DNA from 4 places in the Thermoanaerobacterium thermosulfurigenes genome. Region 1 is predicted to be linked to each of the others. Evidence: riboswitches for the same ligand, from Rfam matches in the RefSeq annotation. Region 1 holds a riboswitch; each other region holds the start of a gene.
The links. Region 1 has a riboswitch for S-adenosylmethionine ahead of HNR52_RS06105 (methionine ABC transporter ATP-binding protein). Riboswitches for the same ligand answer to the same signal wherever they lie in the genome.

Region 1 (8,748 bases):
TGTGCATTTAATGCCTTTACATTTGCAGCAAGCTGACTCATCCAGAAAGGATATGCTATAGACGATACGACATTCATACCATGGATTCCAAGTGACCACAAAAGCATCATAAGGATTATCTCAGCTAAAGCTGCCCAATAGCTATTTGATGCTGCAACAAGCGGCTTAAATAACTCAATTACCAACTGTGGCAATGTAACTTTGAAGTTAGCCCATACAATCCACTCTACTATCCAGGCCGATACTACCATGACAAACATCGGTACAAGTGCCATAAAGCTTCTTACAACATAAGGTGGAACGGCTTCAGGCATCTTAATTACAAGACCTTGCCTATTGAAAAATCTAACCACAACTGCTGTCAATACGCCTATTATTATAGCTACAAACAAACCTTGTCCACCAAGGTAATTTAAAACATCACCGAAGCTTACTTTTGTAACATCTGATGCTGGGAATGTTGTAACTAAAAATGCTAACATGGAAATAATACCTGTCATTGCTTCATCAAGATCCCAGCGAGTAGCCAAACTGTAAGCTGTACCAAATGCAACCATCAAAGCCATGATGCCAAATGATAAATTGAAAGGAATCATCAACTGACCAGCAATAGGCTTAATAGCATTTGCCCATGCCACAATAGGGCCCCAATTTGCACCTTCTGCAAGTGGTGGATTAGCTATTATCAAAAACAGTGAACCTGTCAATATAACTGGCAATGCGAAACTTGAAAAAGCATCTCTTATAGATTGAAGTATAACATTTTGAGCAATCCTTGCCAGTACAGGCACAAAGATGACTCCATCCATTTCATAAACCAATTGTTAGTAAGTCTTTCGTTCATTTACATTACCTCCTATGCATCTTTTCCATTTTTCTTAGCAAGCTCGATAATCTGATTCAATATCTTTTTTGCATCCATAAGTGCAAAAGCCTGCATATCAACGATGTCGACAGGAATGCCAAACTTTTCAGCTATCGTCTCAACTTCCTTCTTTAAATGCCTTACCTGCGGCTCTAAAAGAGCAACATCGTATTCTTCAGCTTTTTTCTTAAATTCACCTGTGCCTCCTGCATCTACTGTCACATCTAAACCTTGCTTTTTTGCTTCATCAGTCACTTTTTTTGCTAATGCACTTGATGTAGCGCCCCAACTGCATAATATAACACCATGTATAGCCATAGTAAATTACCTCCTTTTTTTATTTTTCTTTTTTATTTCATTTTTTAAATTTTTGTCATACAATTTAAGCATTCTTATCATGTACGCTTGTATAAGCGCAATTCCCGCAATGAAAAATGCACCAAACAAAAGAATCTCTAAGCCATGTGCAAATGTATCATTTATCATAGAATACACAGCAGTTGCAATCCACACCAAAGACAGCATCATATAGAAAATTTTTCGCTGTTTTACCGAAATACTAAACATTTTAATCACCTACAAGATTTCTTTTTATTTCATCGTAATACTTATCCATCAAGGCCTTCTTGACAATTTCCTTCGCCTCATCAATTTTGTCAACCTCATTGAGATTTTTTACCAAGTCTTTACTTTCAATGAACGAAACACTTAAATCGCCAAGTATTTCTATCCACATCTTGTCGCCATCTGGTGCAACCATTAGAAAAGCCGTCTTTATAATTTCATATTCGTTAATCAAATTTTTCATCTTAACATCGCTTCTCAGTTTTCCAAAGACGAGGATTGGCTCCACCAAATCAGATGCTGTACAGTGGTAGATTACAAATCCTTTCCCTGGAAGTATTATCTTTCCAAGGCTTTCTCTTCCCAAAAGCTTATCTTCTATCTGCTTTATCTTCTCATTATTAATTCCATCATTACCAGCAAAATCTTCTAAGAGAGAATCTATGATAGCTTTTGAGTTTTTGCCATACACATCTTTAAGCTTAAGGGAATCGCACAGCTCAATTATCCTTTTGCCATACCACGCAATGTGTTCTAATTCTTTGTATCTGTCGCCTATGACTTTGACTTTTTTCTCTGAAAAGTCCATTATAAAATCTGTATTTAAAGCGTCTTTCAGCTTTTTTACGTCTTCATCTAAAAGCAACGGATTGACTATTACAGTCTCTTTGCCCTTTATGTCCAGCGGAATTGTAGACACTATCAAATCAATATCATCTCTATCTTTAAAGTCTTTAACCCTCAAACTGGAAACCGTATCTACAATGTTTAATTGTGGAAACATCTGGAGCTTAGATAGAAGCATCCTCGATGTCCCTATGCCGCTGGCACACACGACTAAAATATTGTGCCTTTTCGTCATATCGCTTTTTCTTGCTATGGATGCGCCAAAATGCATCGCAATATATCCTATCTCATCATCAGGCACATCAACATTAAGCTTGTCTTTAATCACATTTGCAATAGATATACATTTTTCAAATAAACTGCTGTACCGTTCTTTAATGTCATTTATAAGCGGGTTTCTAATCGCAAGACCCATGCGAAGTCTAAAGATAGTAGGCCTTAGGTGCGTCTTTAAACCGCTTAAAAGCATCATATCATCTTTGAAGTCAGTGCCAAATTCATCTTCTGCAACGCTGATCATTTCCTGCAGTATTTCATTTAGCAGCTCGTCATTTACGTCTTCGGTATTTGCCCTGTACCTTGCTCCTTGTAGATGAATCGTTATATAACCGATTTCATCTTCCGGAATAGAAATGTCGAATTCTTCTTCCAAAAACCTGGCAAGCATTTCTGCAAATTCGAACTCATCCGACTTTTTAAGCTCATAAAGGCTTTCATTACCTATTTTTATCTTTTCGCCTTCTTTTATTCTTTTTAGCGCCAATGCCAGATGCACTGTAAGCCCCATGTACGAGCTTTCTGCTAATTCGTAATTAAGGGATTTCTCCAATTTTTGTATAGCCTTCTCTATCTTTAAAACCGTATCATAGTCTATAAGCCTAAGCAGCCTGTCATTTATGTCTTCACTAAGTTTGTTTATATTATTGTACCCCTTATTTAAAAACTCAATTAGGTCTTTTGTCTCTACATTGTCATACAAAAAATTTATAATAGCCCTTCTTATATTGTTTTCATCGCCTTTTACGTATATGCCAACACCAGGCTTAGTTACAATTGTAACATTTTGCTTGTTTAGCCATTTATCGATCTCTTTAATGTCATAGCTTATTGTTGCCGTAGTCACATTGTATTCTTTAGCGAAGTACTCAAGTTTTACAGGTTCTTTCATCTGCAAAAGCTCAGACAGTATCAGCTTTCGCCTTTTATCAGCATCAATGCTTGGCCTATAACCTATTACATCGAATTTGAATTTTTCGATATCATTATCAGTTCCTTCTAAGACTAATGCTCCATCGTCATTTTTAAGCCTCAAATTGTATTCTTTTATATACTCATTTATCGCATTTATTTCCCTGTAAACAGTCCTTTTGCTTAACTTGTACAAAATGACGATATCGTCCAAACTGGAAACTTCTTTTGAAAGAACCTTTTTGAAGATTTCTAATTGGCGCCTACTTAACTCTTTCATAGATATTTGTCCTTTCATCTATGACAAATTATTAATAAGTTAACTTATCTTTCATCTTAATTATAATCAATTTATTGATTAAATCAACACAAACTTGTGAACACGCTGTCAGATTTATTATGACAAAAATTTAATATTGCCGCATGAAAATTTTGCTTGACTTTTCAACATCCATCCTATATAATCATTTTAACAACTAAAAACGAAATTATTCTCTTATCTAGAGAGGTGGAGGGACTGGCCCGATGAAACCCGGCAACCGGCACGTATGTGCAATGGTGCCAATTCCTGCAGCGATTGCTGAGAGATGAGAGAGGACAAAACCTCTTTCATTGGAGGTTTTTTTTTATTGCTTTTTTAAATTAAATTTGCGAAAAGAAGGTGAAATGATTTGATCGAAATAAAAAACTTAAGCAAAGTTTACAACACAAACGGAAAAGATGTAGTAGCTTTAAAGGACATCAACTTAACTATAAGCGATGGTAAAATTTATGGCATAATGGGTCTAAGCGGTGCCGGGAAATCATCATTGATAAGGTGCATCAACATGTTGGAAAAACCTACATCTGGCAGCATACTGATAAACGGCGTAGAAATGACAAAGTTAAAGCCAAAAGAACTAAGAAATATGAGAAAAAAGATTGGCATGATATTTCAGCATTTCAATCTTTTGATGAACTCTACAGTGTATGAGAACATAGCATTTCCTCTTAAGATCTCGAAAGTCAGCGATTCTGCCATAAAAAAACGCGTTGATGAATTGCTGGATGTGGTAGATTTAAAAGATAAAAAGTACGCATACCCTGCACAGCTATCTGGCGGGCAAAAACAACGGGTAGGAATCGCAAGAGCTTTAGCAAACAATCCAGACATAATTCTATCTGATGAAGCCACATCCGCTTTAGACCCTACAACGACAGAATCCATCTTAAATCTTTTAAAGGACATAAACAAGCAATACGGAATTACAATCGTGGTAATAACGCACGAAATGTCTGTCATAAGAAATCTGTGCGACAAAGTGGCAGTTTTGGAAGACGGCAGAATAATCGAGGAAGGAAATGTAATAGACATCTTTTCAAACCCTTCAACAGAAACATCTAAAAGATTTTTAAAAGATATGATAGCTGAACTTCCACCAGACATATTGCTTGATGACGATAACCCAAACGAGGAAGTCTTAAGATTATCGTTTTTTGGCAGCAGCAGCAACCAACCTGTCATATCTCACATGATAAAAAATTTCGATGTTGAAGTGAATATCATTTCAGGAAATATCGAAAGGGTGCAAAACTCACAAATAGGAAATCTCCTAATAAAAATAAGCGGTGGACAAAATTCTATAAAAGATGCGATAAAATTTTTAGAAAATAATGGTCTTAGAATAGAGGTGCTTAAAAATGGTGTCATCTAATACATTGCAGTATCTGTTAAACTTGTGGCAACTTATGGAGGAGCCTCTTTGGGAATCTTTGTACATGGTATTTTTCTCAACACTTTTCTCAGTAATCATAGGACTGCCTCTCGGCATAATACTCGTCATAACAGATAAAGGACATATAAAGGAAAACCTAAAGTTAAATCAGATATTAGGTACTGTAATTAATGTCATGAGGTCAGTGCCGTTCATAATCCTCATAATCGCAATCTTCCCATTGGCAAGGCTTATTGTTGGCACAACTATAGGGCCTACTGCTGCTATTGTACCATTGTCAGTTGCTGCAGCTCCATTTGTTGCAAGAGTCATAGAATCATCTCTTAAAGAAGTAGACTGGGGTGTCATTGAAGCATCTATATCTGTCGGTGCATCAATACCACAGATAATATTTAAAGTCATGATTCCAGAATCATTGCCATCACTTATATTGGGAATAACTCTTACGGTTATAAATATTTTAGGGTATTCTGCTATGGCAGGTGCTATTGGAGGAGGTGGTTTAGGAGATCTGGCTATAAGATATGGCTACCAAAGGTTTCAGACAGATGTGCTTATAGCTACAATCATAGTCTTAATAATCTTTGTAGAAATTGTACAAAGAATTGGAAATTATCTTGCAAAAAAAGTTGATAAAAGATGAAAGGATGGTATGTGATGAAAAAATCATTTTTATTTCTCACTCTCATATTGACATTTGCATTTATCTTATCAGGATGCACAAAATCAAATAACGTATCTACTACATCTAATGCAAACTCAAACACAGATAGCTCTACTAAAATGACGAAGATAGTCGTTGGTGCAACACCAAACCCCCATGCAGAAATACTTAATGTAGTAAAGCCTATTCTTGCAAAAGAAGGCGTAGACCTTGAAATAAAAGAATTTACCGACTATGTGACGCCAAATACTGCACTTGTCGACAAGCAAATCGACGCAAATTTCTTCCAACACGTTCCATACCTTGAGGACTTTGAGAAGAAAAACAATGTAAAATTGGTGCCATTAGTCAAAGTGCATGTAGAACCGATGGGGGCATATTCAAAAAAGATTAAGTCAAAAGATGAACTAAAAGACGGTGCAACAGTGGCTGTTCCAAACGATGCTACAAATGAAGGAAGAGCGCTGCTTTTACTGCAAAAAGAAGGGTTAATTAAGTTAAAAGATCCAAATGGTCTTACACAAACCCCGAGAGACATAGTGGATAATCCAAAGCATTTAAAGATTGTAGAGCTTGAAGCACCTCAGCTTCCAAGGACACTTCAAGATGTAGATTTGGCCATTATAAACACTAATTTTGCATTAGAGGCAAACTTAAATCCTTTAAAGGATGCAATTTTTATGGAGGACAAAAATTCTCCTTATGCTAATGTGTTAGTCGTAAGGCAGGACAATCAAAATGACCCAGCAATACAAAAATTAGCAAAAGCCTTAAATTCTGATGAAGTCAAGAAATTTATAGAAGACAAATATAAAGGCGCTATAGTTCCTGCCTTTTAACATTAAAAAAACCCGTTTAAAGCGGGTTTTTATTATTTATTCCTTGAAAATATAAGTCTATTTAAATCTTCTAAATATGGAAGCTTTACAAGTTGACATGATGCAATGTATACTAAAAATCCTGATAATACTGTAATAGACATTGTAATCCATTCGTTTGCTACTGCTGTAACCAGATTAAAATAAATAATCGTGTCGTAAATCCCCATTATAAGCGCAGCTATAAGCGGTTTTAAGAACCAATTGTTAAAATCAATTTCTAAGTTAGTAATCTTAACCAATGCTTTAAAATTTAAGAAGAAGACAAAAGCATCAGCGAATATGAAGCCGTAAATATACCCGAAAAGCCTTAAACTTGGTATAGGAACTAATAGATACATGGCAATCACAGAAATTGTAGTCCAGATGACAGAATTTCGCAAAACTAAGTTTTGCATCCCAAGCCCATTCAATATGCTTGTGACTATCGACTCCAGGTAAGCAAAAATGCTTCCTGCAGCTATTACCTTAACTAACAAACCTACTCCTGGACTTTTAGGGTAAAGCAATGAAGCTATTTCATCAGGCAACATCAAAAACAATACGGCTGCTGGTATGCCTATCATAGTAGTATATCCTATGGCTTGATTTATCCTCTGCCTTACTACATCCCATCTTTTTAAAGATGCCGCTTCTGAAACGGCAGGAAGCACTGTCACTGACAAACTCATTGTTATAACTGCAGGCATATATGCAAGTGGATAAGCCATTCCAGATAACTTTCCAAACTCAGATATAGCGTCTTTGTGTGAAAGTCCTGATTTGACAAGCTTTGAAGGTATGATGAGAGATTCAAACAAATCCAAGATATTTACAATCATCCTTGAAATAGTAATAGGAAAAGACGTCTTTATTATTGTATTTGCAATATCTACCTTATTCCAAATCTCCCCTTCATTTGGCATTTCCTCATTTATGTATTTCAATTCACGCCTATAGTAAAATATGTACATGATAAAACTTGTGACTTCTCCTATGGCTATTCCAAATACAGCTATTGCTGCAGCATATTCCAACTTCATTCCTGTAAATACGCTGAATAGATACAGCGTCAAAAAAACTCTCACTATCTGTTCCACTATCTCAGACACCGATGCAGGAACCATGTTAATTAATCCTTGGAAAAAGCCTTTGAATATAGAAGATGATGAAACTACAATTAGTACAGGTGAAAAAATCAATATTGATAGATACGCTCGTGGCTCATGAAGCAAGTTGTTTGATATGTACTTGGCATTAAAGAATATTATAGATGAAATTGCTATGCCCATTATAATTACGATAAAAAATGAAACTTCCATTATGCTGAAAATATTTCTTTTGTTATTTTTGGCTCTTTCCTCAGACACAAACCGAGATGTAACAGCCGTAATTCCTGATGTTATAAATGTTATTGATACAAAGTAGATTGGCAGCGCTATTTGATATATCCCAGTTCCCTCAGAGCCCAGCAGATTAGAAAGGATGATTCTGAAGACAAAGCCAATAGCTCTGTCTACAACATTTGCTATAGTCAAAATAAAAGCACCGCGAACAAAAGATCTATTGCGCATACACGACACCTCACAATAGTTTATTCGCGGCACCTAATATATATTACCTTCTAAAGTTTTTCCAAAACAGCCTTTGCGTACTCCTTCGCGGTAAAAAGAGAATGATCTCTATAGTTACCGCACTGAATCTCATTTGTAGCAGGTACATCTTCTTCTTTTGTCGTTAAAACTCTTTCTAAGACTTTTCTCAATGCATCTTTTATTTCATCAATTGATGTGTCTCCAAACTTTGTAAGGTAAAATCCAGTCCTGCACCCCATAGGAGAAATATCTATTATGTCATCGAAATAATCTCTAAAGTAAGTAGCAAATAAATGCTCTAACGTGTGAATCCCACCTGTAGGTATTGAATCTACATTGGGCTGTGTCAACCTTATATCGTACTTTGTTACGACATCACCGTTAGGTCCAACCAGAGTACCTGATTTTCTCACGTACGGTGCTTTTACCGTTCTATGATCTAATTTAAAGCTTTCAACTTTTATCTCCATAACATCACCTCATCAATTGTTGATACATTATATTTTATCATTTTTCTTTACATTTACCAACATTAAGCCGATGGATTTAAGGCAGAAAATAAAAATATCCGGCATAGCCGGAGGTCATGTTTAAATGGGAGGAGTTTTTCATCTATCTTAACTTGTAACTATAAGCTAATTCACTGAAATCTTCATTTCTAATTGTCGCATCA
Region 2 (8,748 bases), on a different contig from region 1:
GAAAATTTAAGTATGCAGTATGCTATTGTAAGAAATGCTCTTTACAGAAAAGGTAAATCTGTTGAAATTTTAGTCAACTATGAGCCAAGACTTCACTATTTTTCAGAGTGGTGGAAACAGCTTTTTGGTGAAAGTGAAGGAAAAGATCATAAAGGTATTTATCCGGCATCAGTGGATTTTTCAACAGATTTACACTCAATGGGACAATTTATTCAAGATGGTAGTAGGATAATGTTTGAGACTGTCATAAATGTTGAAAAGCCACTTAAAGAGATAACAATAAATGAGGACAAGGATAACATTGACGGGCTTAACTTTTTGACTGGTAAGACAGTAGATTTCGTTAACAAGAAAGCTTTTGAAGGCACGGTGCTTGCTCACAATGACGGTGGAGTGCCTAACTTGATTGTAAATGTGCCTGAAATATCTGCTTACAATTTTGGATACCTTGTATACTTCTTTGAAATGGCTTGCGGTATAAGCGGTTACTTAAATGGTGTAAATCCATTTGATCAACCAGGTGTGGAAGCATACAAGAAAAATATGTTTGCACTTTTAGGTAAACCTGGTTACGAGAAGGAAAAAGAGGAGTTAGAAAAGAGGCTAAAGAGATAGTCATGAGAGATATGCCGATTGGCATATCTTTTTTTGTCGGAAAGATTTCATGTATAATATTATATATGAGAATTGTTTTTGGATGGTGATGAAATGGAAGTAGGCATATCGACGGCTTGTTTTTATCCTGACTATCTTACAGAAGAGACGATTCCGATAATAGCTAAAATGGGTATAAGGAATGTGGAAGTCTTTTTAGAATCTTACAGCGAGTATGATGAAGATTATTGCAAAGCTATGAGGGATGATTTAGATAGATACGGCATTGAAGTTAATTCAGTACATGCAATAGGAACTCAGTTTGAACCGCAGCTTTTTTCAGCAACTGAAAGGCAAAGGAACGACGCCTCAAAGATGCTTATTAAAGTATTGAGGGCTGCAAAGATACTTAAGGCAAAGATTTACGTTTTTCATGGGCCTGCCGTTAAAAAGGACACGACGCCTAATATTGATTTTGACAAGATTGCGAAATATGTGGATTATATAGCTGATACATCAGGAGAATATGGGATTAAATTTTCTTGGGAAAATGTCTATTGGTGCTGGTTTTCGTATCCGGAATTTGCTACATCAATAAAACAGTCTGTGAAAAGCAGAAATGTTTATTTCACCTTAGATATAAAGCAGGCGATGAAAAGCAAGGAAGATCCATTTGAATACTTAAAATCAATGGGAGAGAAACTTATCAATGTCCATTTATGCGATTACGATGATTGCGGCAATCTGTACCTTCCAGGTAGAGGAATGTTTGACTTTGCAAAGCTTAATAGAGAGTTAAAAAAATTGGATTACAATGGATCTATCATAATGGAAGTCTACAGAAACAACTATAAAGATATTGACGATTTAAAAGAAGGCATTGAATACCTAAAAAGTATCTTTAAAAAATAAAGATAAGGGAGACTAAACCCTTATCTTTAAGCTTTTCCTGGCACCATCTGCTTTATTCCGCTTGAATCTAGGGCGATGCCATAGCCATATGCCAGCGTAGAGAAATTCAGTTCGGCTTGTTGTAATGGTATGCCTTTAATAGTGACGTTTTTAAGCTCACCCGTACCTACACCTCTTTTAGCACATTGAAACAAGTAGTTGACGCCTTGAGGCATAAGTCCGAACATTCTGGCACCTACTGTATCTGTTGCTACAGGATCTGTTCCTGCTATTATCATGTTTGCATTGATAGGCTTTCCTTCTGATGGCCCTGTGCCTATCATCGCTTCTTGACCGCTTAATATTGTAAGATCTATAGATATTTTTTCAGCCATGGCCCTTATGAAATTGTGAAGGTCATCGTGTATGCCTAAATTTTTTTTGGGAAATCCATGTATTTCTGCGGGAGGCCAGCTTAAAGCTATGTTTTTGATTCCAAGCGATACTGTAGCTTCTTCATGCATTTTCATTTGAGTGAATGAAATTAGTACATCCATTTTTTCATAAAGTTCATTTACTTTTGTGGATTTTAAAAGACAGTCGTCCAGCAGCAATTCTACGTAAGGGCCATAATTTAAATCTACAAATTCGATGCCTTCTTCTGAAATGACTTTATCAAATCTATTATCAGATAAAACTTTAGGTGTAGGATCTCCACCAGAGCCAGCGGCAATAACAATCCTGCCAGGATTTTTGGATTTTACGTATCTTATAAGGGCTCTCAATGTATCTGGTCCTACTATCGTACCGCTTTGAGGAGGCTTGCTTTTAACGAAATTTGGCGTTATTACAACGGTATTACCCGTTTCGATTAGATTTTGCAAAGGTAATAAGTTTAAAGCGGTATTTAAGTTTTGTATCTCATCAAGGCCAGATGCTATTGCTACTACTGGTTCTACAATTTTTCTGTACCTCATAAAATCACCTCATATATATGATTTGCATTTTATCAAAAATTAAAATATCTAAGCAAAAAGCCTAAGTAATTTTAACATTTCAACAAATATTTCATTGACAATTGTACCAGAGGACGGTATCATATAATTTAATAAATTAATATAGTAAACTCTTATCAAGAGTAGCGGAGGGACTGGCCCTATGAAGCTCGGCAACCGGATATCACGGTGCCAATTCCAGCAGCATATCGCTGAAAGATGGGAGCAAAAATATCTCTTCTTTTGGCGAAGAGTTTTTTTATTTTAAGGAGGGGTCGTTTTGCAAAATTCTGAAAATTTGTGTCAAAAGCTTAAAAATAAGCAATTTGTCATAACTGTGGAGATATCGACGCCAAAAGGAGCTGATATTTCAAATTCTATTGAAGAAGCGAAAAAATTATATGGAATAGCAGATGCTTTAAATATAACTGATTGTCCTATGGCAAATATGAGAATGAGCCCTATTGCATTGGCGCATCTTTTGCAAAATCATCTAAACATAGAAACCATATTTCACTTAACATGTAGGGACAGAAATCTTATTGGTCTTCAGGCAGAGCTTTTGGGTGCATATGCTCTTGGAGTTAGAAATATCCTTGCCCTTACAGGAGACGATCCAAAGCGAGGTGATGTGCCACAGGCAACAGGCGTGTACGACGTAGATTCTGTAGGTCTTGTGAAGATAGCAAAGTCCCTAAATGATGGATTTGATTACAGTGGAAATAAATTAGAATCATCTACAAATTTCTGCATAGGAACAACAGCAAATCCAAATGATTTAAGACCTGAATCAATAGAAAAATTAAAGACGAAAATAGAAAGTGGAGCATCTTTCATACAGACTCAGCCTGTTTATGATGATGAGATTTTATACAGATTTCTTGATGCTGTAGAGCAATTTGATATTCCAATTTTAGTAGGGGTACTACCCCTTAAAAGCTATAAGATGGCTTTAAACTTGAACGAAAAGGTGCCTGGCATCGAGATACCTGAAAAAATAATAGACAGGTTAAAAGACGGTGAAAAAGGTGAAGGGATAAAAATTGCAATAGAATTTATAAACAAGATAAAAGATAAAGTGGGTGGTGTTCATATCATGCCACTTGGCAAGACAGATATAGTTGTTGACATTGTAAATGGCGTAAAAAACATAAGACAAAATGATATAGAAGAAGTATTGTAGTCATCATAAGGAGATGTTGCAATTGGATATTTTTAAGAATTTAAAGAATAGCATAATCGTCTTTGACGGAGCAATGGGCACTATGCTTCAGAAAAAAGGACTTAAAACAGGAGAATGCCCAGAGTATTACAATCTTTCATATCCGGATATAGTATATGAAATCCACAAATCGTATATAGATGCAGGGGCAGATGTTATTGAGACAAATACATTTGGTGCCAATAGAATAAAATTAAGATCCTACAATCTTTCGGATAAATTGCCTGAAATAGTCAAAAGTGCAGTGCAGATAGCCAGAAAAGCTGCTGGTGATAAAGCTGTTGCTCTTTCTATGGGACCTATTGGCGAACTGATGGAGCCTTTTGGCAAGCTGACATTTGACGAGGCTTATAATGCTTTTGCAGAGGTTGCTGTAGAAGGGGAAAAAGCCGGTGTCGATTTGGCGCTTATTGAGACTATGTCAGATATATTAGAAGCGAAGGCGGCTATTCTCGCTGTAAAGGAAAATACTAATTTAAAGGTAATTTGTACCATGACGTTTCAAGAAGATGGAAGGACGCTTATGGGGACAGACCCTGTTACAGCAGTAGTAAGTCTTCAAGGGCTTGGCCTTGATGCCATAGGTGTCAATTGCTCTACGGGACCTGACATGATGGCAGACATAGTGAAGAAGATGGCTGAAGTTTCAAGGATACCAATTTTGGCGCAGCCAAATGCAGGAATGCCTCATTTAGAGGATGGATTGACTCTTTACGACATTACGAAAGAGAAATTTGCCGTCGAGACAAAAAAGCTTTTAGAATGCGGAGCATCTATTGTTGGTGGTTGTTGTGGGACAACTCCAGATTTTATTAAGCTTTTGAAAGCTGAGATACATGACACAGAGAAAAAAACTGCCGTGAAAGAATACACAGCAGTTTCATCAAATACAAAGACTGTTTTCATAGGCAGCGATTATCCTGTGTGTGTAATCGGCGAAAGGATAAATCCTACAGGAAAGAAGAAATTAAGTGCAGCTATCAAAGAAGGCAATTTTAATATTATCTACGACGAAGCTGTATCGCAGGAAAAGCTTGGGGCAAGCGTACTTGACGTGAATATCGGTGTGCCTGGTATAAACGAAGAGGAATTGATGTCTAGAATCGTTTCACAGGTACAGAACATCGTCAACGTACCATTGCAGATAGACAGTAGCAATGTAAGGGCGATTGAAAAAGCAGTTAGGATAGTCAGAGGTAAGCCTATTATAAATTCTGTCAGTGCAAAAGAGAAAAGTTTACAAGAAGTGTTGCCTATTGTCAAAAAATACGGTACAAGTGTTATAGGACTTACAATAAGTGATGATGGTCTTCCTAAAGATGCAGATGAAAGACTTAGAAACGCTGAGAAGATTGTAAAAGCTGCTTTAGAGTATGGAATACCAAAGGAGGATATAATAATTGATTGTATTGCTCTTACAGTGTCATCTGAGCAGACAGCAGCAATTGAAACATTAAAAGCCATCAAACTTGTTAAGTCTAAGCTTGGAGTAAGTACGGTCATAGGACTTAGCAACGTATCTTATGGATTGCCTGAGCGTCAACTTATAAATACTGCATTTCTTGCGATGGCGATATCATACGGTTTAGATGCTGTTATAGTCAATCCAAATGATAAGATAACAATGGATATATTGAATGCTTCGATGGTCTTATCATCAAGGGATAAAAGATGCGAAAGATACATAAATACATATAAGAAAGATGATGGGATAAATAAGACATCAGTATTATCTGTAGAGAAAAAAACAGATAGTAATGCAAGAGAGGTGCTTTACAGAGATATATTAGAAGGCAAAAAGGCTGATATAGATAGATTAGTGTTGGAAATACTTAATGAAGGCGTAGAACCATTAAGCATAGTAGACAATACGATAATACCTGCACTTAAAGATGTAGGAGATAAGTATGACAAAGGGATATATTTTCTTCCACAGCTTTTAAATTCTGCTGAAGTTGTTGAAAGTGCTTTTAAGGTTTTAAAGGAAAAAATGCCTAAAGGGATGGGCTCAAAGGGTAAAATAATACTGGCAACAGTTGAAGGCGATATACACGATATAGGTAAAAATATAGTAAAAGTGCTGCTTGAAAATTATGGCTATGAAATTATAGATCTTGGGAAGGATGTCAAACCGTCTAAAATTGCAGATGAAGTTAAGAGGACAAATGCGAAACTGATAGGGCTTAGTGCCTTGATGACAACTACGCTAAATAATATGGAAAAGACCATTAAAATATTAAGAGAAAAATATGATATAAAAATCATGGTAGGCGGTGCCGTACTTACAAAGGATTATGCGATGAAAATTGGAGCTGATTACTATGGCTCAAACGCACAAGAAGCTGTAAGGATAGCAGATAAGGTGTTTAGTGAAATAAATTAAAGCCGGGTATCCCGGCTTTTAAAATATCTTTTTGCTTCTTAAGTGTTCTTGCACCAGATCCAAAGTCTCTCCAAATCTCTGGAAGTGTACAATTTCTCTTTCTCTTAAAAATCTTAATGTATCTTTTACACAAGGGTCATCTGTAAGATTTATAAGGTGTTCATACGTTGCTCTTGCCTTTTCTTCTGCTGCCATGTCTTCATGAAGATCTGCGATTACATCACCCTTTGCTTGAATGTACGCTGCTGTCCAAAGCATTCCTGTCGTATCGCTATAAAAAAGAGCTCTATCGTGTTCTGTGTACTGTTCTCCGAGGCCTTCTCTCCTTAACTCTTCTACTGGTACGCCTTTTAACAGTTTAAAGACCAATGTAGCGATTATTTCTAAGTGACCGAATTCCTCTGTGGATATATCTGTCAATGTTCCCTTTGCTTGCCCTGTAGGCATTGTGTATCTTTGAGTCTGGTATCTCAACGCTGCAGCTAATTCGCCATCTGGTCCACCATACTGTGCAATTAAAAATTTGGCCATCTTAATGTCTGGCTTACATACATTTGCAGGATATTCTAACTTCTTTTCATACACCCACATAGTATCACCTCTTTAATATTGGATTTCCCATGGCCATGGGTCATCTACCCACCTAAATCTGTTGCATTGCGAAGGTACTTCGCCAAAAGACATCAATGGACCGTAAAGCTGCTCATATTGCGTCTTTAGAGATCTTGACTGTTGGCTATAATAGTTGTAATCTCTTAATGCTTTTTGGTCATCAGGATGTGTGTCAAGGTAGAGATTTAAGTCAATACAAGCAAAATCCAATTCCATTATTTTTTTAATGAGAGCCACTTGATTTGCGTCCATTGTCAGTACCCCCTTGATTTTTCCTCATTGTAAGGCTTATCTAATTCTGGGAAAATCGTTCCACGCCTTAAACCTTGTTCAGGAGGATACGATGATACATACCTTTGTATTGGTATATAGGCTTCGGCTAAGCCTTTTTGTCCTGTATCATAACTTTGTATATAAAATCCATTATACTCATACATATATAAAACCTCCATTTAATGTTTTCAATATATAATATTCATAAATATATATTTGTGTGATAAAATGCGGATGCAGGTTGTTTTGACGTATTTTACTTTGTATGGTATATATATTGTATATAAATAGGTTAGGGGTAATGCGATATGAAGAAAAACGAAGAAATAATAATTAATATAGATGATATGAATTTAGAAGGTTACGGGTTATCATATTTAGATGACAGTATTATTAAAGTGAGATGTGCCATTAAAGGACAAAAGGTAAAGGCAAAAATAAAAAGAATAAAAGGTAAGGGAATTGAGGCAGATGTTGTAGATATAATCGAGAGATCACCTTTGGAACATGATAATGTATGTAATCATTTTGGCAAATGTGGCGGCTGTGCATATTTAAATATAAATTATGAAGATCAATTAAAATTAAAAGAAGATTATGTAAAAAGCCTTCTTGATGAAGCAGGAATAAAAGGTTTTGAGTTTTTAGGGATTGTAGGAAGTCCTGATGTTTTTTCGTATAGAAACAAGATGGAGTACACATTTGGAATAGATGATAATGGTATAATGCAATTAGGACTTCACATAAAAGGGCGGTATTATGACATTATAACGACGGAAGATTGCAGGATTGTTGACAGCGATTTTATCGCATGTTTAAAAAATGTTTTGGATTATGCAAAACAGCACAGCTTGCCACACTATAATATAAAGACACACGAAGGCTACATGAGAAACTTAGTCATTAGAAAAGCGGCAAATACAGGTGAAATTCTCATAAATATCGTTACAACATCCCAGAAAAAACATGATTTTAGTAAACTGGCAAGTGAGCTTAGAAATATAAAATTAAAAGGAAAACTTGTCGGTATATTGCACACAGTAAATGATAGCTATTCTGATGCGGTTAAATGTGAAAAACTTGAAGTTTTGTACGGCAGAGACTATATAATGGAAGAAATACTTGGTCTTAAATTTAAGATAAGCGCATTTTCATTTTTTCAGACTAATTCAAAATGTGCCGAGAGACTCTATAGTGTAGCAAGGGAATTTGCAGGTGATATATCCAATAAAATTTTATTTGACTTGTACTGTGGCACAGGAACTATAGGAATGATAATGGCACCACTTTCTAAAAAAGTCGTAGGCATAGAACTTGTTGAAGAAGCCGCCGATGCTGCACGAGAAAATGCGCGATTAAACGGGCTTAATAATATACAGTTTATAGCAGGCGACGTCGCACAAAGGATAAAAGAGATAAATGATAAGCCAGATGTGGTCGTATTAGATCCTCCAAGACCTGGAGTAAATCCAAAAGCTGTAATGGACATCATAAAATTAAACCCAGAAAAGATAATTTACGTATCATGCAATCCTGTGTCCCTTGTTAGGGATTTGAAAATGCTGATACAGAGGCAGTACAAAGTAGAAAAAGTAAAATGTGTTGATATGTTTCCTCACACGCATCATGTAGAAACGGTAGTGCTATTGACAAATAAAAAAGTATAGAAAGTTGGAGAATGTTCTTCTATGTGTTCATAATTTCAGAGGATAGGTTCTAATAAAAGAGCTGACATTGATTTTACTGTACTTGACATTTTGGGAAGAGGAATTATTAAA
Region 3 (6,608 bases), on a different contig from region 1:
AATCCTGATGATAAAGATATAAGAAAACAGCTTATAATGTTGGCATCAAAGTATTCCGCTATGAGATTTAAATATTTCCAGCTAGTAAGAGATAATCAAACACTGGATATTAAATTAAAAGGGTATGAGGCAGAAAACAATTATTTAAAAGGACTTTCTGGCATAAGGACTGATGAAGAATGAGGTATATATGTCCTAACTGCTTTAAAATAGCTGATATTGGCGATGAAAAATGTCAAAAATGTGGGTATGATTTTAAAAATATTACAAATGATGATTATAGCAAAAAACTTATTACGGCGTTAAATCATCCTGATTATAATGTACAGTATATGGCAGCAAAGATTATTGGAGAACTAAAAATTAAAGAAGCTAAAAATACTTTAATAGAGTATCTCAAGAAGGACAGAAAGGAAAGAGATCCCTACATTGAACAAGCTGTTGTAGCAGCATTAGGGGAAATAGGCGATAAAGATGTATATAATTATATTAAAGAAAATATAGATAATTTTTCAGTTTTATCAAAGAACATCGCCTTAATTGCTTTAGAAAAAATTAAATCAAGATTTAATTAGGAGGATAATAAAATGGATAATAAAGAAAGACAAAATAAGAGTACAGTCAATAATATTAAGACATTAGGATGGGTGGCTTTTTTTGGTGGTTTAAGCCAGGATATGATACAACCTATTTTGCCAACGTTTTACACTCAGATATTAGGTTTAAGTAAAGAAACCGTAGGGTTAATTGAGGGAAGCGTAACAACGATTGTCAGTATTATGAGGATTGTTTCTGGCATAATATCTGACAAACTTGGAAAGAGAAAATCAATCGTCTTTATAGGATATTTATTTTCTGCAATAGGAAGAATTTTTCTATCATTGACTAATGGTGCAGCAATGACGTTTGGATTGCGTTTTACTGATGGCATTGGTAAAGGTTTAAAGGATGCTCCAAGAGATGCACTTGTTGCAAAGTCATCTGAAATGAAAAACATGGGCTATTCATTCGGATTTCAAAGAATGCTTGATACGTTAGGCTCATTTATTGGACCACTTATCACAACAGCGTTAATGGTTTTGCTTGCTAAATACATAGATGAGACGAAATACAGGATAATATTTTTAGTTGCAGGGCTTATTGGCTTTATTACAATATTGCTTATTGGATTATTCGTAGTCGAAAGAAAAGGAGATAATGTCAGTACACCGTTTAAATTTGATTTCACTATATTCAAAGGAAAATTTTTGTTGTTTTTCATAGTTATGCTAATATTTACACTTGGAAATAGCAGTGATGCATTTTTGATATTAAGAGCTCGTAACGTAGGCGTAAGTTCAGCCATGATACCTATTATCATTGCCATGTTTAACCTTTTTTATGCTTTACTGTCTGTGCCCAGCGGAATACTGTCTGACAAGATTGGAAGGGTTAATGTAATCAAAATTGGATGGTTAATTTATGCAGTTACTTATCTTGGATTTGCATTAGCCAGGGTGCCTTGGCATATATGGATTTTATATGCAATTTACGGTATTTATTATTCTACGACTGAAGGTGTAGCAAAGTCTCTTGTTGCGCATCTTGTAGATGAAAATAATAGAGGAACAGCTTTTGGATTGTACAATGCTTCTATTGGTATCCTTGCACTGCCTGCCAGTTTTATTGCTGGGTATCTGTGGGATAAAGTTGCACCTTCCGCTCCATTTTATTTTGGCGCTGGATGCTCAATATTAGCTGTAATTTTTATAACTATATTTAGAATAGAAAAGTAAATAAACTATAAATCAAAGTATGGTTTACACATGAACCATACTTTATTATTTTTGTTTTACAGTGAAAATGATATAATATATTAAGAATACATCGGCAATTATTTAGATTAAATTAAAGAGATGTGATGAGTATGGATAAGAAAACTGTTACCGATATACTTAATGAAATAGGGCTTTTATTAGAATTAAAAGGTGAAAATCCTTTTAAGTCGAGAGCGTATTATAATGCTGCCCGTACAATAGAAGTTCTTGACGACGATATTGAGAAATTAATAAAAGAAGATAGATTAAAAGATGTGAAGGGTATAGGTGATGCGCTTAATAAAAAGCTTACAGAGCTTATTACTACAGGCAGACTTGAATACTATGAAAATCTTAAAGCATCGATACCTGAAGGCTTAATTGAGATGTTGAAAATACCAGGTCTTGGACCTAAAAAGATAAAAACATTGTATGACAAATTGGATATAAAGACGGTTGGTGAATTGGAATATGCCTGTATTGAAAATAGACTTGTTGAATTACCTGGATTTGGTGAAAAAACACAGAAAAAAATCCTTGAAGGTATACAATTTATAAAACAGTTTAGTGGTAAGCATCTATTTATGGATGCATATTTAGAGGCCACATCATTAAAACAATATCTTGTTGATAGTGGATTGACAATAAGATGCGAGATTGCGGGAAGTTTAAGGCGAAGAAAAGAAACGGTGAAAGACATAGATATTCTTGCTACGTGTGACAATCCTGAGAAGCTAATGGACGTATTTACAAAATATGAAGGTATAAGGGATATTGTTGCCAAGGGAGAAACCAAGACTAGCGTAATATTGAAATCTGGCATAAATGTAGACTTAAGGGTTGTTAAAGATGAGGAATTTCCATATGCATTGCACCATTTTACCGGTAGCAAAGAGCACAATACAGCTATGAGGCATAGGGCAAAGCAAATGGGAATAAAAATGAATGAATATGGACTATTTAAAGATGATTTGCTTGTTAAATGCTATGATGAAGACGACATATTTAAAAGTTTAGCTCTTCAATATATTCCACCGGAACTTCGAGAGAATATGGGTGAAATTGAAGCAGCAGAAAAAGGATTACTTCCCATATTAATAGATGAAAAAGACATCAAAGGGGTTTTTCATGTACATACGATATACAGCGATGGTGCAAATACAATTTCTGAAATGGTGAATGCTGCACGAGATTGCGGTTATAAAATTATTGGTATTACAGATCACAGTAAATCTGCATTTTATGCAAATGGACTTAAAGAAGAAGATGTTTTAAGGCAATTGGATGAAATTGATGAATTGAATAACAAGTATAGTGATATAAAAATATTAAAAGGCATAGAATCTGATATATTAAAAGATGGTTCACTTGATTATGACGAAGATATATTGAGAAGACTTGACTTTGTCATCGCATCTGTTCATTCTAACTTTAAAATGACTAAAGACGACATGACAGAGAGAATAATAAAAGCTATAAAAAATAAATACACAAAAATCATTGGACATCTAACAGGGAGACTTCTCCTTGCAAGAGACGGTTATGACATTGACGTGTATAAAATTATAGATAGTGTTGCTGAATACGGGAAAATAATTGAAATAAATGGAAGTCCATACAGGCTTGATTTGGATTGGAGATATATAAAATATGCAAAAGAAAAAGGTGTAAAATTTGCAATTTGCCCAGATGCACATAGGATAGAAGGACTTGATGATATGAAATATGGCATCGGCATTGCACGTAAAGGTTGGCTTGAAGCGAAAGATGTGATAAATACGTATGAATATGACGAATTAAAGAAGGTTTTAAAATAAAATTCCAAGAAAACCTATTGACATTAATGATTTAAAGTGTTAATATAGTTTAAAATACAAATTGAATATGAAACCTCTTATCAAGAGTGGTGGAGGGACTGGCCCGATGAAACCCGGCAACCGGCATATATAATGCGTCTGGTGCCAAATCCTGCAGGGAAACCTGAGAGATGAGAGGAGCGGCGCAAACTTAGCCCTCTTCTACATCGAAGAGGGCTTTTAATATACCAAAATGAAAAGAGGTGCATTATAAGAATCAATTTAATTTGTTTATTTAAATTAAAATTATATAGAGGAGAGATTTAGATGAGTGAAGAAAGAAAATTAAAATTTGACACATTGCAGGTGCATGCGGGGCAAGAACCAGATCCAACTACAGGTGCAGTGGCAGTGCCAATTTATCAAACATCGTCATATATATTTAAAGATACTGAACATGCCGCTTCTTTATTTAGCCTTAAAGAACCAGGTAATATTTATACAAGAATTATGAATCCCACCAATGATGTATTTGAAAAGAGAATAGCAGCCTTAGAAGGTGGTGTTGGTGCTGTTGCGACAGCTTCTGGCTCTGCTGCTATAACATACTCGATTTTAAATATAGCAAGTGCAGGTGATGAAATAGTATCTGCCAGCACATTATACGGAGGAACATACAATCTTTTCGCTTTAACGTTGCCTAAACTTGGCATTAAAACGACATTTGTAGATCCAGATGATCCAGAAAATTTCAGAAAAGCAATAACAGACAAAACAAAGGCATTGTATATAGAGACGATAGGAAATCCCGGGATAAATATACCTGATTTTGAGGTTATAGCAAAAATAGCCCATGAGAATAAAATACCGCTAATTGTAGACAACACATTTGCAACGCCATATCTCTTCCGTCCGTTTGAATACGGGGCAGATATAGTAGTACATTCAGCGACAAAATTTATAGGAGGCCACGGAACATCAATAGGCGGAGTAATAGTAGATTCAGGAAAATTTGATTGGGCAGGAAGCGGAAGATTCCCTGAATTTGTAGAGCCAGATCCCAGCTATCATGGAATCAAATATGTTGAATCATTTGGACCTGCCGCATATATCACAAAACTGAGAGTACAGCTTTTAAGAGATACTGGTGCATCTTTAAGTCCATTCAATGCATTTTTATTTTTACAAGGATTAGAGACTTTGTCATTAAGAGTCCAAAGACATGTGGAAAATGCACAAAAAGTAGCAGAATTCTTAGCAAGCAATCCCAATGTGACGTGGGTAAACTATCCTGGACTTAAAGAAAACAAATACCATGAGCTTGCAAAGAAATACCTGCCGAAGGGTGCAGGAGCGATATTGACATTTGGAATAAAAGGTGGAATAAATGCTGGAATCAAATTCATAAACAGCCTTGAATTATTCTCATTGCTGGCCAATGTTGGTGACGCAAAGTCTTTGGTAATTCATCCAGCAAGCACGACACATTCGCAATTAAGCGAAGAAGAATTATCATTAGCAGGTGTAACCCCTGACCAAATAAGACTTTCAATAGGCATAGAAGACATCGACGACATATTGTATGACCTTGATCAAGCACTTAAAAAAGCAGCAGAATAAATATTATAGAGCTCTCTTCAGAATAGAAGAGAGCTTTTGATATTGCAGTACGGTGAAATATATTGTATAATCTAATTGAGAATGAATTTCAGAATCAAAGAATTGTAAAAATTGAATTTGCTTTTCTTATGGTTTACTGAGGTTAAGAAAAATTTATGCAGAAGGGGTGCTTAAATGCCTTTGAACGAAAACGAACATACACTATCTCATGAATTTGAAGGATCAAAAAAGAATAAATCTACTATTCTATTACTACTTGCAACAATAGGCCCAGGGCTTACTGTTATGTTAGCAGATACTGATGCAGGATCTATTATAACATCGGCACAGTCGGGTGCTAGATGGGGTTATAGCTTGTTGTGGCTGCAATTTTTGCTTATTCCAATTTTATATTTTGTGCAGGAGCTTACAACACGTATTGGAATAACGACTGGTAAAGGGCATGGCGAATTGATCAAGGAAAAGTTTGGTGCAGGTTGGGCATGGTTTTCAGTTTTAACACTTGTGGTTTCTGCTATAGGTGCTTTAGTCACAGAATTTTCTGGTATTGCCAGTGTTGGCTTATTGTTTGGCATACCAAAGTGGATAAGCATATCACTTGCATCAATCTCCTTAATATTAATAACAGGCTTTGGACGTTATACTATTGTTGAACGCATAGCTATATTTATCGGATTATTTGAACTAAGCTTTATACCAGCGGTTATACTAGCACATCCCGATACTTCGTCAATAATAAATGGGATTATCGGACAGAAGCCTTTCTACGATGAATCTTATAGGCTTCTTATAGCAGCCAATGTTGGAGCCGTAATAATGCCTTGGATGATATTTTACCAACAAGGCGCTGTGATAGACAAAAAATTAACAGAAAAATCGATAAGGTTTAGCCGCATTGATACTGCTGTCGGTTCAGTTGTAACTCAGATAATCATGGCGGTTGTACTTGTATTAACGGCTGCCACTATTGGACGGATAAATCCAAATGTTTCACTTACGAATATTCAGCAGATTGCTGATTCACTTATACCATTTGTAGGTCAGGTTGGTGGCAAAATCTTATTTTCAGCAGGTATTATCGGTGCTTCTTTGATAGCAGCTGTTGTTGTTTCATTGGCAACTTCATGGTCGTTAGGTGAAGTTATGGATTTTAAGCGAAGCCTTAATTCATCATGGAAAGAAGCTCCGATATTTTATGGATTATATGCTGCAGGTATTATTGTTTCCGCCATTATCGTCTTATCAGGAGTACCCCTTGTAACATTGACAATTTCAGTTGAAATAATGAATTCATTGCTTTTGCCAATTGTCCTCGGATTTTTGATAGCACTGGGATGGAAGGCATTACCTGAAAAATATAAATTAAAAAATTGGGAAAAAATCGTACTTGCGATAA
Region 4 (8,748 bases), on a different contig from region 1:
TGTATTTCTGGATTGACAGGGTTTTTGAACTGTTGCGGTATAAATGCATTTCCGTACTGCTTTGCCAGCTCCTCAGCCTTTTTTACAGCTCCAGACATGCCTTCCGCCCCTGGAGTCAAAACTATTTCAGCACCAAGCGCTTTAAGCAAATTTCTTCTTTCAATGCTCATAGTCTCAGGCATAGTCAATATTAATCTGTATTTCTTAGCCGCTGCAACAAAAGCCAGCGCTATTCCTGTATTGCCACTGGTTGGCTCAATAATAACAGTGTCTTTGTTTATAAGCCCCTTTTCTTCTGCATCTTTAATCATAGCATATCCGATTCTGTCCTTTACGCTGCTTAATGGATTAAAGTACTCTAATTTTGCTATAAGCCTTGCTTCAAGATTATTTTCTTTATTGTAGTTTGATAATTCCAATAGCGGCGTATTGCCTATTAAATCCGTAAGGTTTTTTGCAATCTTTGCCATTATATCCTCTCCTTTAAATTATACTATTCCGATTGGATTTTATGTAATAATTATATAGCAAAAAAAGCCTTTTGTAAATAACATTTTTAAACTTATTATACATTAAATATAAAAAATAACCGCATTAGCGGTTAAACATAAATAAAAATATTAAGCTTCATATCCTGCATCAATAATCGCTTTTTTCATGTCATCTATAGTAACTTTTTTAGGATCGTATGTTACAGTTGCATTGGCCTTATCCAAGTCTACTGTCGCTTTTGACACTCCATCAAGACCTTTTAATGCTTTCTCTACAGTCATTTTGCAATGGTTGCATGACATGCCTCTCACATCAATCGTGACAGTTTCGCCTTTTGAACCAAACAAACCCATATTTAAATTCTCCTTTCATATACTCATAAGGGGTATCACCTATAAATAGTTTAATTTAACTACAGTTTAAAGTCAATTACTTCATGACACGTTTTTTTCTACTTTAATTTTCGTCTTAGAAGTCATTACCCGCAGTGAATACATTGGAACTTTTAATTTAAAATTCTTATATGTATTATCACCCATCATTATATCTACAAAGTATGATAGCACATTAGGAAAATATCTTACTGATTTTTCTATGAAATCCATGTTATTGTAAGTAAATTGCGCTAATCTATATGCCCAACCAACATCTGGCACAACTTCTCTATTGAGTCTAATAGTGTATTCATCCAATCCACATTCTCCACTGAAATGCTTTTTTAGAACATCAAATGATATGTCTGCAGTAAGCAAAGCATTGTATATTCCTTCGCCTGTAAATGGATCAGCAAGCCTTGTAGCATCTCCAATCAATATTATTTTATCGTTGTTAAATACACCATCGCTCCCATCAGGAAACGACAACTGATGCCCGTAAATTTTGCAGTCTTTTATATTTCCGTCCACATTTTCCTCTATCATTTTAGATAGCATTTCTTTTATGTCTGAAACTTTGTTTAAAAAAGTCCCGACACCAATAGACAATCTGTCACCTTTGGGGAATACCCATCCATACCCATATCTTATTGCATTGAAATCTACCACAACTTTCCCTTTTAATCCATCGATTAAGCTATTATCCACGTATACTTCACCTTCAAGTGCTATGCCTTTTTTGCCATTTATTAAGTTTGCTTTATGTGCCACATTGCTGTTTATTCCATCTGCACCTACTAAAACCTTTGTCTCATATTCACCCCTGTCTGTCACAACGACAAGTCCCTTATCATGCTGATAAAAGTCATAAAATAATTCACCATCATGTATTTCACACCCATAATAAGCTGCTTTATCTATTAAATATTTATCAAATTTAACCCTATCTACTTGGTATATTATGGGCTCACCAGTCTGCAAAGCTATTGTTCTATCATTAGGAAATCTAAAAATGATTTCATTTGTAATATCTTCTACGTATTGGCTTATATCAATATCTAATAATTTGTAACACCTTTTAGTTATTCCGCCACCGCAGGCTTTGTACCTCGGAAAAACATGCTTTTCTATCAACAATACCTTATATCCTTCTTTAGACAGCTTTCTTCCTAATGTAGATCCTGCAGGTCCTCCACCAACAATAATTACATCATACATTTCTTTCACCTCTAAATTCAATTATAATTGCAAAGCATACTAAATAAAAGCCACAAATTGGATTATTTTAAGCTATTCATAAACAAACAATTGTAAATATAAGAATTAGCAAAAAATGCCCTTCATATTATTGACATCAAACTTCAATAAATATATAATTATTTTAACAATTTAATATCGTAAATCAAAACTCATCAAGAGTGGTGGAGGGACTGGCCCTGTGAAACCCGGCAACCGTCATATTTTATGAAAATGGTGCTAATTCCTGCAAAGCTTATAGCTTTGGGAGATGAGTAGATGTGATTATCTACGCCTCATCTCTGAGGTGTTTTATTTTTTACATTGAAGGAGGTTTGCAAATGCCCATCAATATACCAAATGGCCTACCTGCCATCGATATTTTAGCTAAAGAAAATATATTCGTAATGGCTGAAGAAAGGGCAATTCATCAAGATATTCGCCCTCTTAAGATCGCCATCTTAAACTTGATGCCTACAAAAAGTGTGACAGAAACACAGCTATTAAGGCTACTTAGCAACAATCCACTGCAAATTGATCTAAAATTTCTCTATGCAGCATCACACAAATCTAAAAACACTGCGCCAGAGTATTTAGAAGCTTTTTACAAAACATTTGATGACGTAAAACATGAAAAATTTGACGGTCTCATAATAACCGGAGCACCAGTGGAAACTTTGGACTTTTCAGATGTTGATTATTGGCATGAGCTTGAAGAAATAATGGAATGGAGCAAGCACAATGTATTTTCCACTTTTCATATTTGCTGGGGTGCTCAAGCAGGTCTATATTATCACTATGGCATTCCTAAATATCCTCTGAAAGAGAAAATGTTTGGCGTATTTTTGCATAGAGTATCTAAGAAAAATGTCGACTTATTAAGGGGATTTGACGACGAATTTTATGCGCCCCATTCAAGATATACGGAAGTCAGAAAAGAAGATATAGAGCTTGTAGATGACCTTGAAATACTTTCTGAATCCGACGAAGCAGGCGTATACATAGTAGCTTCAAAATCAGGCAGACAGATATTTGTGACAGGTCACTCTGAATATGATCCATTGACGCTAAAATCCGAATACGAAAGGGATTTAAAAAAAGGCATTCCTATAAAAATACCAAAAAACTATTTCCCAGGAGATGACCCTAATAATGAGCCAATTGTGAAATGGAGAAGTCATGCAAATCTATTGTTTTCTAACTGGTTAAATTACTATGTATACCAAAAAACACCATACGATGTGAATTCAATTGAATAAATATTATTTATACGGGTTATAAAGCTCGATTTTATATCCTGCATTTTTTATATCATTTTTGCAAAATTATTCATTGACTTTTTCACTTTCCTGTGCTAATTTAATTATGCTATTTCAAAAACTTATAGAAAGGAATTGTACTATATGGACAAAACACAAAAGCTTAAAAAAGACATTGGCCTATTTATCGCCACAGCACTTGTAACAGGTAACATGATGGGTTCCGGCATATTCATGCTTCCTGCTACACTTGCATCTAAATCAGGTCCTGGCGCAACAATACTGGCATGGCTTGTTACAGGAATTGGATCAATATTGCTGGCATTGTCATTTGCAAATTTAGGTTCAAGAATTCCAAAAGCTGGTGGCCCGTATGAATACTCAAAATTAGCTTTTGGAGACTTTATAGGTTTCATCAATGCGTGGCTATACTGGAATGGTTCATGGATCGGAAACGCTGCCGTCGTTATCGCAGTTGCCAGTTACTCAAGCGCCTTATTCCCGATTTTATCACAAAGTCATTTAGCCGCTTTTATATACACTAGTGCTATATTATGGATTTTTACAATAATTAACATTATAGGTGTAAAAAGAGCTGGCTCAACTCAAACAACAATAACTGTTTTTGAAGTATGTCTTTTTTTGTTCTTTATAATCGTATCAGCAGTACATTTCAAGTCAAGCAATGTGATGCCATTATTTCCTGCAGGAAAAGGCATGAATACTTTATCAGCAGCAGCTACTTCAACACTGTGGGCATTTATAGGACTTGAAACAGCCTCAATTACTGCTGAAGAAATCAAAAACCCTGAAAAAAACGTAAAGTTAAGCACCATATTCGGAATTTTGATCGCGGTAGTAATGTACTTAGCCATAAACCTCTCGGCAATGGGTGCAATACCGCAAAGCCAGCTTGCGAAAAGTGCTTCTCCAATAGCAGACATCCTCAAACAGTTCTTAGGGAAAAACATTGCGAATGTCATAATTGTAGGCTCTGTCGTAAGTGTGCTTGGCACAACCGTTGGATGGCTTTTATCTACAGCTCGTGTGGCTTATGCGGCAGGGAAAGATGGCCTGTTTCCAGAAGTTTTTTCAAAAGTACATCCTAAGTACAAGACTCCTCACGTATCATTGATCATAGGATCGGTACTTGTAAATCTGCTATTGCTGATGAACTACACAAAATCTCTGGTTTCCGCGTTTAATTTTATAATACTGTTGGCAACTTTGTCTTTCTTGCCCGTGTACGCTTTTACAGCCGCATCTGAAATGATGCTTCTTATAAAAAGAGACAAAAACGTCAGCGTATTAGGCTTTATAAAGAATTCGATTGTTCCGCTTTTAGGCTTTGCATACGCCATGTGGACAATATACGGGTCTGGAGCCGAGACTGTCATGTACGGATTTATAATGCTTATGTGCGGCATACCCTTCTATATATACATGAAGTACAAAAATAACTCAAAGCTAAACGAGATTCGAAAAGTCTTAGAATAATTACAGGCTGCAAAATGCAGCCTTTTTACATCATTTTTAGTTGTCTTCTTTTACCGCATTTGCTATAAGTGAAGCAAAATACTTCGCACCACTGGGCTCTAAGTGAACCGCATCGGGTGAAAAGAATGAATCATGTCCATAGCTGGCTTTATACCAATCAATTAAAGTAGTGTGTGGATATTCTGAAGACACTTTTGACAACGTCTCATTGACGATGCTTTCCCAAGGGCGTGGGACGCGGACATTTACCAATATTACGCGTTTTACAGGCTCTGCGCTCTTTAAAAGCGATAAAAGCTGGTCTTCAGTGAAAGGCCCATTTGTCCCCAACTCAACTATCAATGTGTCTATTTTTCCTTTCTCTTTGAGGTTTTTCACGACATCTTTTGCTTGATACATTTGTCTTCCTACTTTGCCATCAATCGTGATTCCCGGCAGCATCTCTTCCAAGTAAGGCTTTGTATCTATCAATATCGAATCGCCTATTATGGTTATACCCTTTCCATGCTGTACAGGGCTAATTATAGAATCACTGTTATTTGATGCCGCTGAGCTGGGATTTCCGCCTTTATACGGATAGTACTTAACATCTCTCCTATTATCTGGCAGATTATCATTGTAGTCATGCACATCACTGCCTATATTGCTACTGCTTTCTATATAAGATGGTGAATCTGAAGCACCATTTGCAGAACCTGAATTTAACGAAACTGATGCGTTGGCCGGTATGATTCCACTCATACCGGCAATAAAAATGCCCATTAAACATACGGATAATGAAACTAAAGCAGATGTTTTAAGTGTAGGTAATATTTTCCCTTTTTTAAATCTTAATGATTTTAAGTCGTTTATGATTTTTTTAAGTGCGCCATGTCTTATTGGATCCTCTACGTATTTCCATGACAAAGCAGAAATAGCGATAATCATAAATACCTGTAGCAGCGCCCGAATAGGATCTAAGCCTTTTGTATCTACAGGTGGTGTCGTCAAAATAAGCACTGGAAAGTACCAAAGATATACTCCGTACGACCTTGCTCCCAACCATCTTAATTGAGCGCATCCTAATATTTTCCCTAAAAAGCTTTTAGGATGTGCTGACACAGCTACCACCACAGCAGTTATTGCAGATAGCAAATACATGCCACCTCTATATACAAAAGAATCGTATTGATTGACGTACATAAGCATACCAAAAATCGACACCATAGCCAAAAATCCAATAACATCATAAATCAATACTTTTCTTTTAATTTCATTGCTGGAAAATTTGTTGCTGGGCAGAATCAACGCTAAAGCCGATCCTAAAAGAAGCCCAAAAGCACGTGTATCAGTGCCATAATATACACGGCTGGGGTCCATTCCTGGTGTGTACATTACGCCCATTGCTAAAGCAGAAAGTACAGAAAGCAGCAAAGTGATAATAAAGATATACTTTTTCTTCTTTATATACTTAAATGCCGCAATCAATGCTAACGGCCAAATGAGGTAAAACTGTCCTTCAACAGCCAGTGACCATAGATTGCCAAACGTCGATTGTGGTCCAAACTTAGCAAAGTAAGATACTTTATGGAATATCAGCCACCAATTGTTGACATAAAGCAAACTTGTTATAGCATCACCTTTAATAGATGAAAGCCTTGAAGCATCGAAAAGCGTAACATAAGAAGCGACTACAATTACCATAATAAAAAGAGCTGGAAATAGCCTCAACATTCTGCGCTTCCAAAAATTTTTTAAATCAACTTTATTGTTTTTCTCCCACTCCGATGCAATTATATTTGTAATCAAGTATCCTGATAACACAAAAAATATGCTGACGCCAAAAAAACCACCCTGCAAAAAAGTCAGATTAAGATGATATCCAATGACAGCAAGCACAGCTAAAGCACGGAGTCCGTCAAGTCCTGCCATGTATCTTGCGTTTTCATTTAAAGGCTTTGGCACTGAAATCCCCTCCTAAGATCCCTCACAATAAAAAGCAATTTGTAACAAAATTCTTCATCAATCATCTCAAATAGCCATTTTTCTATAAATCCATTATATATTATCAATATTACAAGAGCATTACAACTGATAAATAAAATATAAATATCTTATAAATATTTATTAATAAAAAGAGCCCTTTATACGTTAAAGAGCTCTTTAAAACTTTTTATTTTATTCTTCCAGCAGTTCTTTGACAATATTTATGCCATTAAGCTTCATGTGGTATAGAAACATAGTATGTGTTAAGTCACCATCATGCGGGACTATTTTAAGCCTTTCCGCCGTCTTTACGCTTATATCGTAAGTCTCAACACAATTTTCAGGCACAATCACATTGGCACTTAAATTATTGGCGTTTGCAATCATCTTTATAGAAATCGCCGTCTGATACACACACAAATCAGTGCAATTGCCAACGATGATAAATGTAGATTTACCTCCTTTTAACATGGTGAATACCTTCTTCAAAAACTCATTTCCATCACCGTCTTCTCCGCCGAAAAACACGTTTAACGAATTTTTCTCGTACACATTTGGCTTGTCCTTAACCACCTCTAAAAGCTCCTCTACGATACGGCTTTCATCTGTTCCTTTGACACAATGCTCTGGATAATCAACAAATTCTGTTGCACCTTTTACATGGGCATCATTTACAAACATCACATTTTTTATGCCCATCCTGTATGAAGCTTTAATGAGGCTCTTTATATGCTCTATAATCCCTCCTATTCGAGGACTGGACAAAGCCCCACTTTTGCAAAAACCGTTTATCATATCAACGACGATAATCGACACATTGTCAGCACTCCCAGCATCTTTTATGACGGTGCTTAACTTCATGTCATCTAAATTGCTATAAAAATCAAACAAATAATTTAAAAAAGGTCTTGTATTGTACAAAAAACTATCAAAATTCATTTTCATGGCCTCCTTTCATCTTATTTTTATTGTATACCATTTAATCTATGCAGTAAAATGTCTCGCGGGAAGATCCCACAAGCTTGCCATCCTGATTGTATGCATCACATACTGCAACAGCAGTCGTCTTGCCCATGTGGATAATCTTCCCTATTGCCTTGATTCTGTCTTTGGCTTTTAAGGGCTTTATATAGTTTATATTCATCTCGAGAGTCACCATGTTTTTCCCCATCGTTTTCGCAGCAATCCCCATAGCCGTATCCATGAGAGAAAACAATACACCGCCGTGAGCAATCTCAAAGATATTTAGATGTTTATCGGAAATCGTCATTTCCATCGTCACTTTACCACTGCCAAGCTCAACAATCTCCATGCCGATTAGATTGTGAAACTGAGCTTTTTGATTCAGCTCGATTATTTCTTTGAATAATTCTTCATTTATGCCGAGATTTTTAGCTTCCAAGTATACATCATCCTTTCAAGCCATTTTACATAATTATATCATTTTTTATCAAAAATCTTAATCTATCTAAAGCCCTGTCTTTAAGTTTTACAGCACTCTGATATCCCACTCCCAACTCTTTTGATATTTCAACAAGTGTCTTCCTTTCGAAAAAGTAAAGCATTATTATGTTTTTCTGCTTTCCAGTAAGGCCATTCAAAGCTTCCTTTAAATCCTTTCTCATGATATCATTAAAAAATTTTTCTTCTGGCGTAAGTTCATCGCTCTCTATCAAATCGATGATCTCATTTTCCTCCTCATCTGCCTTTGCATTCAAAGAGAGAAAAGATTTTTTCTTTCTATAAGCATTTAAAAAATAAAATTTAAGCTGCATACTGCCATATGCTATGAATTCCTTGCCTTTTTTCTCATCAAACTGATGGATAGCAGCAATAAGCACTTCTCTTCCGTCTTGAAGCATATCATCAAAACTGTCGTATGGAAACTTTTTTGCTAATTTTATCAAAAGAGGATTAAACTTTTT

Region 2: another riboswitch for S-adenosylmethionine. It lies ahead of HNR52_RS07255 (methylenetetrahydrofolate reductase); the one in region 1 lies ahead of HNR52_RS06105 (methionine ABC transporter ATP-binding protein).
Region 3: another riboswitch for S-adenosylmethionine. It lies ahead of HNR52_RS11275 (homocysteine synthase); the one in region 1 lies ahead of HNR52_RS06105 (methionine ABC transporter ATP-binding protein).
Region 4: another riboswitch for S-adenosylmethionine. It lies ahead of metA (homoserine O-acetyltransferase MetA); the one in region 1 lies ahead of HNR52_RS06105 (methionine ABC transporter ATP-binding protein).

The regions. Positions count from the first base shown of each region.
Region 1 covers NZ_JBPODR010000011.1:49,335-58,082, forward strand. The annotation lists partial or broken gene HNR52_RS06085 (PTS sugar transporter subunit IIC) at 1-844, opposite strand, end outside; gene HNR52_RS06090 (PTS sugar transporter subunit IIB) at 857-1,183, opposite strand; gene HNR52_RS06095 (hypothetical protein) at 1,190-1,393, opposite strand; gene HNR52_RS06100 (BglG family transcription antiterminator) at 1,434-3,524, opposite strand; SAM riboswitch class I at 3,738-3,838, shown strand; gene HNR52_RS06105 (methionine ABC transporter ATP-binding protein) at 3,916-4,938, shown strand; gene HNR52_RS06110 (methionine ABC transporter permease) at 4,925-5,602, shown strand; gene HNR52_RS06115 (MetQ/NlpA family ABC transporter substrate-binding protein) at 5,617-6,462, shown strand; gene spoVB (stage V sporulation protein B) at 6,495-8,054, opposite strand; gene HNR52_RS06125 (S-ribosylhomocysteine lyase) at 8,105-8,545, opposite strand; gene HNR52_RS06130 (hypothetical protein) at 8,688-8,748, opposite strand, start outside.
Region 2 covers NZ_JBPODR010000014.1:44,250-52,997, reverse strand. The annotation lists gene HNR52_RS07270 (glucose-6-phosphate isomerase) at 1-615, shown strand, start outside; gene HNR52_RS07265 (sugar phosphate isomerase/epimerase family protein) at 694-1,506, shown strand; gene HNR52_RS07260 (DUF362 domain-containing protein) at 1,533-2,462, opposite strand; SAM riboswitch class I at 2,612-2,706, shown strand; gene HNR52_RS07255 (methylenetetrahydrofolate reductase) at 2,761-3,663, shown strand; gene HNR52_RS07250 (homocysteine S-methyltransferase family protein) at 3,677-6,085, shown strand; gene HNR52_RS07245 (manganese catalase family protein) at 6,104-6,676, opposite strand; gene HNR52_RS07240 (spore coat protein CotJB) at 6,689-6,949, opposite strand; gene HNR52_RS07235 (spore coat associated protein CotJA) at 6,952-7,134, opposite strand; gene rlmD (23S rRNA (uracil(1939)-C(5))-methyltransferase RlmD) at 7,279-8,637, shown strand.
Region 3 covers NZ_JBPODR010000040.1:497-7,104, reverse strand. The annotation lists gene HNR52_RS11295 (hypothetical protein) at 1-183, shown strand, start outside; gene HNR52_RS11290 (HEAT repeat domain-containing protein) at 180-575, shown strand; gene HNR52_RS11285 (MFS transporter) at 588-1,775, shown strand; gene polX (DNA polymerase/3'-5' exonuclease PolX) at 1,907-3,613, shown strand; SAM riboswitch class I at 3,688-3,790, shown strand; gene HNR52_RS11275 (homocysteine synthase) at 3,920-5,212, shown strand; gene HNR52_RS11270 (Nramp family divalent metal transporter) at 5,387-6,608, shown strand, end outside.
Region 4 covers NZ_JBPODR010000021.1:5,647-14,394, forward strand. The annotation lists gene cysK (cysteine synthase A) at 1-470, opposite strand, end outside; gene HNR52_RS08730 (copper ion binding protein) at 621-845, opposite strand; gene HNR52_RS08735 (geranylgeranyl reductase family protein) at 927-2,084, opposite strand; SAM riboswitch class I at 2,273-2,380, shown strand; gene metA (homoserine O-acetyltransferase MetA) at 2,444-3,361, shown strand; gene HNR52_RS08745 (APC family permease) at 3,506-4,858, shown strand; gene HNR52_RS08750 (acyltransferase family protein) at 4,895-6,802, opposite strand; gene HNR52_RS08755 (cysteine hydrolase family protein) at 7,016-7,762, opposite strand; gene HNR52_RS08760 (PaaI family thioesterase) at 7,803-8,225, opposite strand; gene HNR52_RS08765 (sigma-70 family RNA polymerase sigma factor) at 8,251-8,748, opposite strand, start outside.